Regions from separate parts of the Streptomyces sp. NPDC096012 genome, predicted to be linked through region 2. Evidence: riboswitches for the same ligand, from Rfam matches in the RefSeq annotation. Region 2 holds a riboswitch; the other holds the start of a gene.
What was found. A riboswitch is a leader RNA that binds a small molecule or an ion and turns the genes downstream of it on or off. The one in region 2 is predicted to bind cyclic di-AMP.

Region 1 (5,783 bases), on a different contig from region 2:
AACGGCACCTACGCCCTGCTCACCCACCCCGAGCAGCGCCACCGGCTGCAGGAGTCCCTGGCCCGGGGAGAGACGGACCTGCTGGCCAGCGGTGTGGAGGAACTGCTGCGCTTCGACGGGCCGGTGGAGCTGGCCACCTGGCGGTTCGCCACCGAGCCGCTCACCATCGGCGGGCAGCACATCGCGCCGGGCGACCCGGTGCTCGTCGTGCTCGCCGCCGCCGACCGGGATCCGGAGCGGTTCGCCGACCCGGACGTGCTGGACCTCACCCGCCGGGACAACCAGCACCTCGGGTACGGCCACGGCATCCACTACTGCCTCGGTGCGCCGCTCGCGCGCCTGGAGGGCCAGACCGCGCTGGCCACCCTCCTCACCCGCCTGCCGGACCTGCGGCTCGGCGCGGACCCGGCCGAGCTGCGCTGGCGCGGCGGCCTCATCATGCGGGGCCTGCGCACCCTGCCCGTGGAGTTCACCCCGGCCCGCGACGACCCCCGCGGCGGCGAATATGACGGCTCTTCAACAATGTGATCTTCACGTGATCTGCGCGGCATGAACTTGTGACAAGTGATCGTCTGCCTATACGTTCACCCATCAGCGCGGCGACGAGCTTCATCCGCCGCGCCGGCCCCGCTGTCGCACGAAAGGCTTCCGCATGCTCTCCGGGAACGGTCGTCACCGTCGCCCCCGCCAGGCTCCGGCACTCCTCGTCGCGGCCGGAGTGACCGGCACGGCCATCGCCATCCCGCTGCTCGGCGCCGCGAGCGCGAACGCCGCCGACGGCACCACGTGGGACAAGGTGGCCGAGTGCGAGAGCGGCGGCTCCTGGAGCGCGAACACCGGCAACGGGTACTACGGCGGCCTGGCGATCTCGCAGGACGACTGGGACAAGTACGGCGGCCTCCAGTACGCGGACAGCGCCGACCAGGCCAGCCGTTCGCAGCAGATCGCCGTCGCCGAGAAGATCCTCGCCGGCAAGGGCACCACTCCCTGGGCCACCTGTGCCCTGCTGTCCGGGCTGACGTCGAACTCGGGCTCCCTGGACGTCGACACGGGGGTCGGTGGCTCCGGTGGGTCGCACGGCTCCTCCGGATCGGCCGGCGGTTCCGAATCGTCCGGTCTGCCGGATGCGCAGCCCTCGGACCCGGGCAATGACTCCGGCGCGGGCACGGGAGCCGGCTCCGGCTCGGACTCCTCCACCGGCTCGCCCGGCGCGCCGGCCTCCGGTCCGGGCAAGGACACCGGTGCCACCCCCGGGGCCGACGCCGGCTCGACCGGCACCAAGGCACCCAAGTCCGACAAGTCCACCTCGCCCGGCACGGGAGACCCGCAGCAGCGCGACGGCTCGGCCGCGACCACTCCCGGTACCGACAACTCGGGCAATTACCAGCAGAGCGCCGGTTCCTGGAGCCTCGTCGACACCGGCGCCCTCACGTCTGGTGGGCGTCACCGTGGCGGAAGTGCGGACGAAAGCGTGACAAACGGTCAGGAAACCGCTTTGTCGGGCCGGCACGCCTCCCACGAACCGGGCACCTACACCGTCCGCGAGGGCGACTCCCTCGCCTCCATCGCCGACTCCCTTGCGGTCGACGGCGGATGGCGGGCGCTCTACGCCGAGAACAAGAAGGCCATCGGCGCCGACCCGAACAACATCACTGCCGGTCAGACCCTGGAAGTCGACCCCGAAACGGACGCAAACCAGCCGTAGTTGACGTCCCGGTTCGCCGCTGATGTCCGGTTTGGTGAAAGTGTGGGATGAGTCTCAGAAGCCCTGATCGTCTTTGAAATTCCCTCGATCACGTGTCTACGGTCGAGGCCGCTCGTCACCACGAGCCCCGGCAGTCGCAACGCCGAATCCTGCCAGCGATCGTCCGGGAACAGTCGTCGCGTCAAGCGCCGAAGGCAGGAGCGGGGGACCCAAGGTAAGTGCCGGGACCAGCAGTTGAGCTGGCACCGGCTGGGGGTGAAGCCGCACACCGCGCAAGCGGGAGTGCGGCCGGGCAACTCAACCGGCCCGAACCCGACAGCTCACCTCGCAGGCGTCGGTGAGGGGATCGATCCATGCTGTTTTCCGGCAAGGGCAAGCACCGTCGTCCGTCCAAGGCCGTCCGCGCCGTCGCGCTGGCCGGTGTCACCGGCGCCGCCGTCGCCGCCCCGCTGATGGCGGCCGGCAACGCCTCCGCCGCCACCACCTCCGAGTGGGACTCGGTCGCCCAGTGCGAGTCCGGCGGCAACTGGTCCATCAACACCGGCAACGGCTACTACGGCGGCCTGCAGTTCTCCGCCTCCACCTGGGCGGCCTACGGCGGCACGCAGTACGCCGCCACCGCCGACAAGGCCGGCAAGGCGCAGCAGATCGCCGTGGCCGAGAAGGTCCTGGCCGCGCAGGGCAAGGGCGCCTGGCCGGTCTGCGGCACGGGCCTGTCGAGCACCCCCAACAACGGCTCGGCCCCGGCCGCCCCGTCCGGCGGCACCGCGTCGTCGCAGAAGACCACCTCGTCGGCCGGCACCACCGCCCGCTCCACCGACGGCCAGGCCGCCTCCCGGTCCGCCGAGCGCCCCGCCGCGAAGAAGACCGTCACCACCCCGACCGGCAAGAAGGTCAAGAAGGGCGACGGCGAGTACAAGGTCGTCAAGGGCGACACCCTCGGCACCATCGCCGAGAAGCACGGCGTCAAGGGCGGCTGGCAGAAGCTGTTCGAGCTGAACAAGGACATCGTCCAGGACGCCGACCTGATCTACCCGGGCCAGCAGCTGCACCTGAAGTGACAGCGGGCCGCCGCTCACCGCACGGCGCCCTCACCTCCCCGGCTCGCATCCCGAAGGCCTGGTGAGGGTCACCCCCGTCCCCACGGACCCCCCGCCCCGGCGCGCGTTCCCCCGTACGCGCCGGGGCGGGGTTTTTTCGTCTCCCCGTCGCCGACCCCCGCGCTTTCCCCGTTCTTCACCCGGACCCCTTTGTTCCGGCGGTGAACAATGGGTACCGTCTGCGTGTCCCTCCCTGTCCACGGGACGGTCGGTCGGTGGCCGACGCCCCGGGGGCGGTTAGGCTCTAGTCGCAGAGGCCAAGCCGCGAGGCAGCCGGCCCCGCGCTTCCAGCGTCACATCCAAGAAGGAGATGCTCGTGCCGTCCATCGACGTCGTCGTAGCCCGGGAAATCCTGGACTCCCGAGGCAATCCCACGGTCGAGGTCGAGGTCGGCCTCGACGACGGCAGCACGGGTCGTGCCGCCGTCCCGTCCGGCGCCTCCACCGGCGCCTTCGAGGCCGTCGAGCTCCGCGACGGTGACCCCAACCGCTACCACGGCAAGGGTGTCGAGAAGGCCGTCCTCGCCGTCATCGAGCAGATCGGCCCGGAGCTCGTCGGCTACGACGCCACCGAGCAGCGCCTGATCGACCAGGCGATGTTCGACCTGGACGCCACCGACAACAAGGGCTCCCTCGGCGCCAACGCCATCCTCGGCGTCTCCCTGGCCGTCGCCCACGCCGCCTCCGAGGCGTCCGACCTGCCGCTGTTCCGCTACCTGGGCGGCCCGAACGCGCACCTGCTGCCCGTTCCGATGATGAACATCCTGAACGGCGGCTCGCACGCCGACTCCAACGTGGACATCCAGGAGTTCATGATCGCCCCGATCGGCGCGGAGTCCTTCTCCGAGGCCCTGCGCTGGGGCGCCGAGGTCTACCACACCCTCAAGAAGGTGCTGAAGACCAAGGGCCTGTCCACCGGCCTGGGCGACGAGGGCGGCTTCGCCCCGAACCTGGAGTCCAACCGCGCCGCCCTCGACCTCATCGTCGAGGCCATCAAGCAGGCCGGTTACGTCCCCGGTGAGCAGATCGCGCTCGCGCTCGACGTCGCCGCGTCCGAGTTCTACAAGGACGGCAAGTACGAGTTCGAGGGCAAGTCCCGCTCGGCCGCCGAGATGACCGAGTACTACGAGGAGCTCGTGGCGGCCTACCCGCTCGTCTCCATCGAGGACCCGCTGTTCGAGGACGACTGGGCCGGCTGGAAGGTCATCACCGACAAGCTGGGCGACAAGGTCCAGATCGTCGGCGACGACCTCTTCGTCACCAACCCGGAGCGCCTGGCCCGCGGCATCGAGGAGGGCGCCGCGAACGCCCTGCTCGTCAAGGTCAACCAGATCGGTTCGCTGACCGAGACCCTGGACGCCGTCGAGCTGGCCCAGCGCAACGGCTTCAAGTGCATGATGTCCCACCGCTCCGGCGAGACCGAGGACGTCACCATCGCCGACCTCGCCGTCGCGGTGAACTGCGGCCAGATCAAGACCGGCGCCCCGGCCCGCTCGGACCGCGTCGCCAAGTACAACCAGCTGCTGCGCATCGAGGAGATCCTCGACGACGCCGCGGTGTACGCCGGCCGCAGCGCCTTCCCCCGCTTCAAGGGCTGAGCCCACCCCGCACGTCCGCCTCGCGGACCATCGGGCAGGGCAAGGGCCGAGCCTTCACCGGCCGCGTCCTAGCCAGTCGTACGTACGTCCCCGTACCCGGTCCCGTACCGTGTCCGGGGACGTACGCGCGTGTGTGAACGGGAGGCGGGAAGATGGCCGTGAAGGACCGTGACCGGTTCTCCACCGCGACCAGGCTGCGGGTGCTCGGTGAGCAGACGGCGGCCCGGGTCTACCGCTCCCAGACCAGGCGGCAGGCCCGCCGGTCGCGGCTCACCGGCCGCGCGGCGCTGCTCGCGCTCGTGCTGTGCTCGCTGGTCGTCGCGCTCGCCTACCCGATGCGGCAGTACGTGTCGCAACGGTCGCAGATCGCCGACGTCCAGCGGCAGCAGGAGCAGGCGCGCCGGCGGGTCGAGCAGTTGCGGGACCTCAAGGCACGCTGGCAGGACGACTCCTACGCCGAGCAGCAGATCCGGCACCGGCTGCATTACGTGATGCCCGGCGAGACGGGGTACGTGGTCGTCGACCCGGACGCGGCCAAGCAGTCCCGCGCCGACGTCGGGGCCGCCCACCGGCCCTGGTACGCGAACGTCTGGGACGGGGTCGACAAGTCCGACGCCTCCGACCAGTGAACCCACAGAAAGTCTTCGAAGAGCAGTCATGCACAAGCCTCCGCCGCCCACCCCGCGCACCGAGCCCACCGACGCGGACGTCGCGGCCTTCAAGCAGCAGCTGGGCCGCCCGCCGCGGGGTCTGAGGGCCATCGCGCACCGCTGCCCCTGCGGCCGGCCGGACGTCGTGGAGACGGCGCCCCGGCTGCCCGACGGCACGCCCTTCCCGACGACGTACTACCTGACGTGCCCGCGCGCCGCCTCGGCGATCGGCACGCTGGAGGCGAACGGCGTCATGAAGGAGATGACGGAGCGGCTGGAGTCCGACCCGGACCTGGCCGCCGCCTACCGGGCGGCGCACGAGGACTACATCCGCCGCCGGGACGAGATCGAGGTCCTCCAGGGCTTCCCGAGCGCGGGCGGCATGCCGGACCGGGTCAAGTGCCTGCACGTCCTGGTGGCCCACTCGCTGGCCGCGGGCCCGGGCGTGAACCCGCTCGGTGACGAGGCGATCGCGATGCTGCCGGAGTGGTGGAGCAAGGGGCCGTGCGTGACGCCCGACGCCACCGGGGAGGACGCGAAGTGACCCGTGTCGCCGCCGTCGACTGCGGTACGAACTCCATCCGGCTGCTGGTCGCCGACGCCGACCCGGCGACGGGCGAACTCGTCGACCTGGACCGGCGGATGACGATCGTGCGGCTCGGCCAGGACGTCGACCGCACCGGCCGGCTCGCCCCCGAGGCGCTGCAGCGCACCTTCGCCGCCTGCCGCGA
Region 2 (5,783 bases):
CATGAACACTCCCGAGGAGCCGGAGCCTGGCGCGCAGCTGCACGCCGTCGCTCCCCAGCTGCGCGCGCTTCGCCGGCGTGCCGGGCTCACCCTGGAGGCCGCGGCCCGGGACGCCGGACTCTCGCCGGCCCACCTCTCCCGGCTGGAGACCGGGCACCGCCAGCCCTCGCTGCCGATGCTCCTCGCGCTCGCCCGTATCTACGGTACGACGGTCTCCGAGCTTCTGGGGGAGACGGTCCCCGACCGGGACGCGATCGTGCGCGCCGCCGACATGGAGCCGACCCGGGCGGGCGGCTGGACCTATGTGCAGGCCGGGGCGTCGGGCCGCGGTATGCAGGCCCTCCGGGTGCGCGTGCCGTACGGCTCGCAGGGCGACATCGTGCGCGTCCATCCCGGCGAGGAATGGCTCTACGTCCTCCAGGGGCGCCTGCGTCTGCGCCTGGGCGACGCCGTGCACCTGCTCGCGCCCGGCGACAGCGCGCACTTCGACTCGCTCACCCCGCACCGCCTCGCCGCCGAGGACCACGACGGCGTGGAGCTGCTGTTCGTCCACACCCTGCTGCAGAGCCCCACGGCCACGCTGTGCCTGGGCCCTTTGACCGGAGAACTGTCATGAGCAACTACGAGGAAAAGTTCCCCCGTTCCCTGTGGATCCGGCTGATCATCTACATCGCGCTCGGCCACGTTCTGGCCGCGTTCCTCTACCTGCTGTTCGCGGTGGGCGCCAAGGGCTGAGCGCGCGGTGGCCGTGCGGCCGGTGCCGGGCGTGCGGTGGCCGTACAGGCCGGTGCCGGACGTGCCCTGCCCGTACGGCCCGTGCCGCCCGGCCCGGGCTTGACGAGACCGCCGGATCCCCGCCCGGCCCGGACTCCATGAGGCCGCCGCCGGATCCCCGCCCGGTCAGTTCAGCAGGCGCTCGCGGAGCCGTTCCCGGGTCTCGGGGGAGAGGTCGAGGCCCTGCTCCAGATAGGTGTCGAACCCGCCCCAGGTCTGCTCGATGCTCTCGAAGGCCGCCTCCAGATACTCCGCGCGGGCGTCGAAGAGCGGGCTGAGCAGATCCATCACCTCGGGGGTGTAGGCGGTCTCGGCGCTGCCGTTGCGACGGACCTTGTAGCGCCGGTGCTTGGCGTTGGACTCCAGGTAGTCGGCGACGATCGCCTCGCGCTCCACACCGACGGCGAGGAGTGTGACGGCTATGGAGATGCCCGCACGGTCCTTGCCGGCCGCGCAGTGCATCAACGCGGGCACGCTGTCCTCGGCGAGCGCGCGCAGCACCCGGGAGTGCTCGGCGGTGCGCTGCTTGACGATCATCCGGTACGAAGCGGTCATCCGGGCCGCGGCCTTGCCGTCGTCCAGGATCGCGCGCAGCTGGTCGAGGTCGCCGTCGCGGACCATCTTCCAGAACTCGGCGCCGTCCGCCGGGTCGCTCAGCGGCAGATTCACGTTCCGCACGCCGGGCAGCTCGACGTCCGGGCCCTCCAGCCGCTGGTCGGCCGCGTTGCGGAAGTCGAAGATCGTGTGCAGCCCCAGGGAGGAGAGGAAGGCCGCGTCCTCCGCCGTGGCGTGCGCGAGGTGCCCGCTGCGGAACAGCACTCCGTGTCGCACCCGCCGCCCGTCCACCGTGGGCAGTCCGCCCACGTCACGGAAATTGCGCACTCCGGCCAGCTCCGGCTCGGTCGACGGGACCTGCTGCGTCACGGGGGCTCCTCCCGACGGGTCCCCGGCGGCGTGCTTTGCCGACGGGCGCTCCGTCGACCATACGACATCGCTTTCCTCGGGCAATGAGTTGTCCACAGGGCATTGTCACCCGTGGTCACCGGGACTGATGATGTTGGCACTTGAGTGGATCTGTTGCCACCTGTGAGGTCTCGATGGTGCACATCGCCGACGACGGTCGTACCTGGCTCCTCTCGGGGCCCACCAGCAGCTATGCCCTGCACCTCACCGGGGCGGACGAGCTGCTCCACCTGCACTGGGGGCCGCCGATCACGCTCGCCGACGCCGGGGCGCTGGCCGCCGCTCCGCTGTCCGGTCACCGGCCCTTCGAGTCCCCGCTGGACGGCGGCGAGGAGTACCCCGTCGAGGGCGGCCCCCGTTTCGTCCGCCCCGCCCTGTCCGTGCGCACCGACGAGCGCCGCGGCACCGAGTGGGGCTTCGAGGGGTACGACACGGAGGGCGACGAGCTGCGGCTGCGCTTCGCCGACGACGGGCTGGCGATCAGCCTGCACTACCGGATGCGCGGGGACGTCGTGGAGCGCTGGGTGGGCGTGGCGAACGACGGGCACGGGCGCGTGGAGTTGCTGCGGGCCGACGCGGCCACCTGGACCCTGCCCGACCGCGAGGGCTGGCGGCTGTCCCAGCTGCACGGCCGCTGGGCCGCCGAGTCCCGGCTCGCCACCGCCCCCCTCACCTACGGCGAGAAGACCATCGGCAGCCGCCGCGGCCACACCGGTCACCAGCACCTGCCCTGGGTGGCCCTCGACACCGACGCCACCGAGGAGCGCGGCGAGGTCTACGGCTGCGCGCTCGGCTGGTCCGGCTCCTGGCGCATCGCCGTGGCCCAACTCCCGGACGCACGCGTGCAGATCACCGGGGGCGCCGGGTACGACGACTCGGGCCTGCTGCTCCTGGCGCCCGGGGAGTCGTACACCAGCCCCGTCTTCGCGGGGCTGTGGAGTGACGGCGGCTTCGGGGGCGCGAGCCGGGCCTGGCACGCCTACCAGCGCGCGCACGTCATCCCCGGCGCCGAGCGCGACCGGCCCGTGCTGTTCAACTCCTGGGAGGCGACGCACTTCGACATCTCCGAGGAGCAGCAGGCGGCGCTGGCCCGCCGCGCCGCCGAGATCGGCGTCGAGCTGTTCGTCGTGGACGACGGCTGGTTCGGCGCCCGCACCGGCGACCGCGCCGGGCTCGGCGACTGGACCCCCAACCCGGACCGCTTCCCGCACGGCCTCAAGCCCCTCGCCGACCGCGTGCGCGGGCTCGGGATGCGGTTCGGCATCTGGGTCGAACCCGAGATGGTCAACCCGGACAGCGACCTCTACCGCGCCCACCCCGACTGGGTGCAGCACCAACCGGGACGAAAGCGGACGGAATTCCGCAATCAGCTCGTCCTCAATCTCGCGCGCCCGGATGTCCGGGAGTACCTGTGGGAGCGGCTGGACGCCCTGCTCTCCAGCACCCCGGTCGACTACGTGAAATGGGACTTCAACCGCAGCTTCACCGACGCCGGCTGGCCCGGCGAGCCGTACCCCCAGCGGCTGTGGACCGACCACGTGCACGCCCTGTACGCCCTGCTGGACCGGCTGCGGGCCGCGTATCCCGAGGTGGCCTTCGAGTCCTGCTCGGGCGGCGGCGGCCGGATCGACCTGGGGATCATGAGCCGCACCGACCAGGTGTGGACCTCCGACAACACCGACCCGCTGGACCGGCTCGCCATCCAGCACGGTCTCACCCAGATCCACCCCGCCCGGGTCATGGCGGCCTGGGTCACCGACAGCCCGAACACCCAGCTCAACGGCAGGGTCAGCTCGCTGCGGTTCCGTTTCGTCAGCGCCATGGCAGGCGTGCTCGGGGTCGGCGGCGACCTCACGCGCTGGAGCGCGGAGGAGCTGGCCGAGGCCCGGCGGTGGGTGGAGCTGTACAAGGAGATCCGCCCGGTCGTCCAGCGTGGCGAGCTGTACCGGCTGCGGCCCCCGGCGGGCGGCTCGAGCGCCGTCCAGTACGCCCTCGACGGCGAGGTGGTGGTCCTCGCGTGGCTGCAGGCTCAGAGCTACGGTGAACCGGTGCCGGCGGTGCGGCTGCGCGGACTCGACCCGACCGCATCGTACGAATGCCGCGAAACGGGCGAGGTGCTGAGCGGCTCGGTCCTGCTGCACCACGGACTGCGCACCGGCCTGAAAGGCGACCTCGATGCGACGGTTCTCCGGCTGCGCCGCATCTGAGTTCTCTGCCCGATTTGAAGCATTCGTTCCAACTGGCTGCGCAACAAGGGAGTGTGGCGCGGCAGGGCGTGAGGAGCGTCATACCGGTGACCGAGCGTCGCACGTCATGTCCACGTAATTCCGATACGGCCAACGGATTTCACAGGAATGCGGGCCCCGGCAATTCACGGAGGGTGACGGGTATTTCGCGTCATCGATCTTCCGGAACGTCGGCCCCGGGAACCGGCCGCTTGTCTCCGTACGTCCCGCTCGCTTACGTTCGCCCCCATCCGGACGGAACGCCGAATCCTGCCGCCGCCCGGAATCCCCGCACACATGACCCGTGTCCGGCAGGAGCGGGGGACCCACCAGGTACGACTGCCTGTCCGGTCTCCGCGACAGGCTGGGGGTGAAGCCGCGCACCGCGCGGCCGGGCGGCTCCAGCCCGAACCCGACAGCTGACCTCGCAGGCGCCGGAGAGGAATGCGCCATGCCCGCGAGGGGTAAGCACCGACGTCCCAAGTCCCCGCGTTTTTCCCGCTCCGTCGCCGTCGCCGGCACCGGTGGCGCCGCCCTGGCCCTCCCGCTGTTCGGTGCCGTCGGGGCGCATGCCGCGACCCCGGCGCAGTCCGTCCCCCCGAAGGTCGCGCAGTCCGTTCCCGCCGCGGCGAAGACGTCCGTGACGCACCGGGGCCCGGCCGTGCGCACCTACACGGTGCAGTCCGGCGACTGCCTCTCGGCGATCGCCGACCGGCAGCACGTCGGCGGCGGCTGGCACCGGCTCTACGACGACAACCGGCAGGCCGTCGGCGCCGACCCGTCACTGATCCACCCCGGCCTGGAGCTCACGCTCGGCGAGAAGGCCGCGCGGGAGAGCACCGGGCCGGCCGCCCCGCAGCACGCGTCGGCCGACCGGCAGGGAGCTTCGGTCGCGAAGCAGTCCCCGGCCCCCGCGAGGACCGCCCGGCCGCAGGCGGCCCCGGCGGCCGCCTCCGCGGCTCCGGCCGCCGCCACCGGCTACACCCTCCCGGTGACCGGCGCCACCATCGGCACCGGCTATCACGTGGCCGGCAGCATGTGGTCCAGCGGCTATCACACCGGCGTCGACTTCGTCGTCCCGGCCGGCACCCCGCTCAAGGCCGTCGCCGCGGGCACGGTCGTCTCCGCCGGCTGGGGCGGCGCCTACGGCAACCAGGTCGTCATCAAGCTCGACGACGGCCTCTACGCCCAGTACGCCCACCTCTCGCAGCTCTCCGTCTCGGCCGGTCAGGCCGTGGCCGCGGGCACGCGGATCGGCCTCTCGGGCGCCACCGGCAACGTGACCGGCCCGCACCTGCACTTCGAGATCCGCACCACGCCGGACTACGGCTCCGACGTCGACCCGGTCGACTACCTGCGCCGGCACGGCGTCCCCGTCGGCTGAGGACCGCCCCACCCCGGACCACCCGCCTGACACGCCTCCGAAGGCCGGACCCCGATCCCCGGGTCCGGCCTTCGGTGTGCTCGCGGGTCCGGCCTTCGATGTGCCCGCCGGTCCGGTACGCGGTGTGCCCGCGCGACGATCACACGCTCAACAATGCAGACGGCAGGCCTATTCCGCGCTTGGCACATTATTTAAGGGTGTCTCATCTCACCGTTCGTCAATCCCCGCCTACGGTCGCGTAAGTCACATCAACAGGTGAATCATGGTCCGATGTGGCAGACGATTCGAAGAGTGACAACAGATCAGTGATCGGGTCGTACGTGGCGGTGGGGGACAGCTTCACCGAGGGCGTCGGCGACCCCGGGCCGGACGGCGCGTTCGTCGGCTGGGCCGACCGGTTCGCGGTGCTTCTAGCCGACCGGTGTCCCGAGGGCGAC

Region 1: linked by a shared signal. The riboswitch ahead of ABVB68_RS09840 (transglycosylase family protein) and the one ahead of ABVB68_RS36485 (M23 family metallopeptidase) in region 2 are both predicted to bind cyclic di-AMP.

What each region holds. Positions count from the first base shown of each region.
Region 1 is NZ_JBEOTD010000007.1:19,862-25,644, forward strand. It holds gene ABVB68_RS09830 (cytochrome P450 family protein) at 1-528, shown strand, start outside; gene ABVB68_RS09835 (transglycosylase family protein) at 653-1,705, shown strand; cyclic di-AMP (ydaO/yuaA leader) riboswitch at 1,882-2,054, shown strand; gene ABVB68_RS09840 (transglycosylase family protein) at 2,059-2,766, shown strand; gene eno (phosphopyruvate hydratase) at 3,116-4,402, shown strand; gene ABVB68_RS09850 (FtsB family cell division protein) at 4,555-5,031, shown strand; gene ABVB68_RS09855 (DUF501 domain-containing protein) at 5,060-5,596, shown strand; gene ABVB68_RS09860 (Ppx/GppA phosphatase family protein) at 5,593-5,783, shown strand, end outside.
Region 2 is NZ_JBEOTD010000084.1:796-6,578, reverse strand. It holds gene ABVB68_RS36505 (helix-turn-helix domain-containing protein) at 2-616, shown strand; gene ABVB68_RS36500 (DUF6126 family protein) at 613-735, shown strand; gene ABVB68_RS36495 (tyrosine-protein phosphatase) at 901-1,698, opposite strand; gene ABVB68_RS36490 (alpha-galactosidase) at 1,872-3,944, shown strand; cyclic di-AMP (ydaO/yuaA leader) riboswitch at 4,255-4,409, shown strand; gene ABVB68_RS36485 (M23 family metallopeptidase) at 4,414-5,346, shown strand; gene ABVB68_RS36480 (SGNH/GDSL hydrolase family protein) at 5,652-5,783, shown strand, end outside.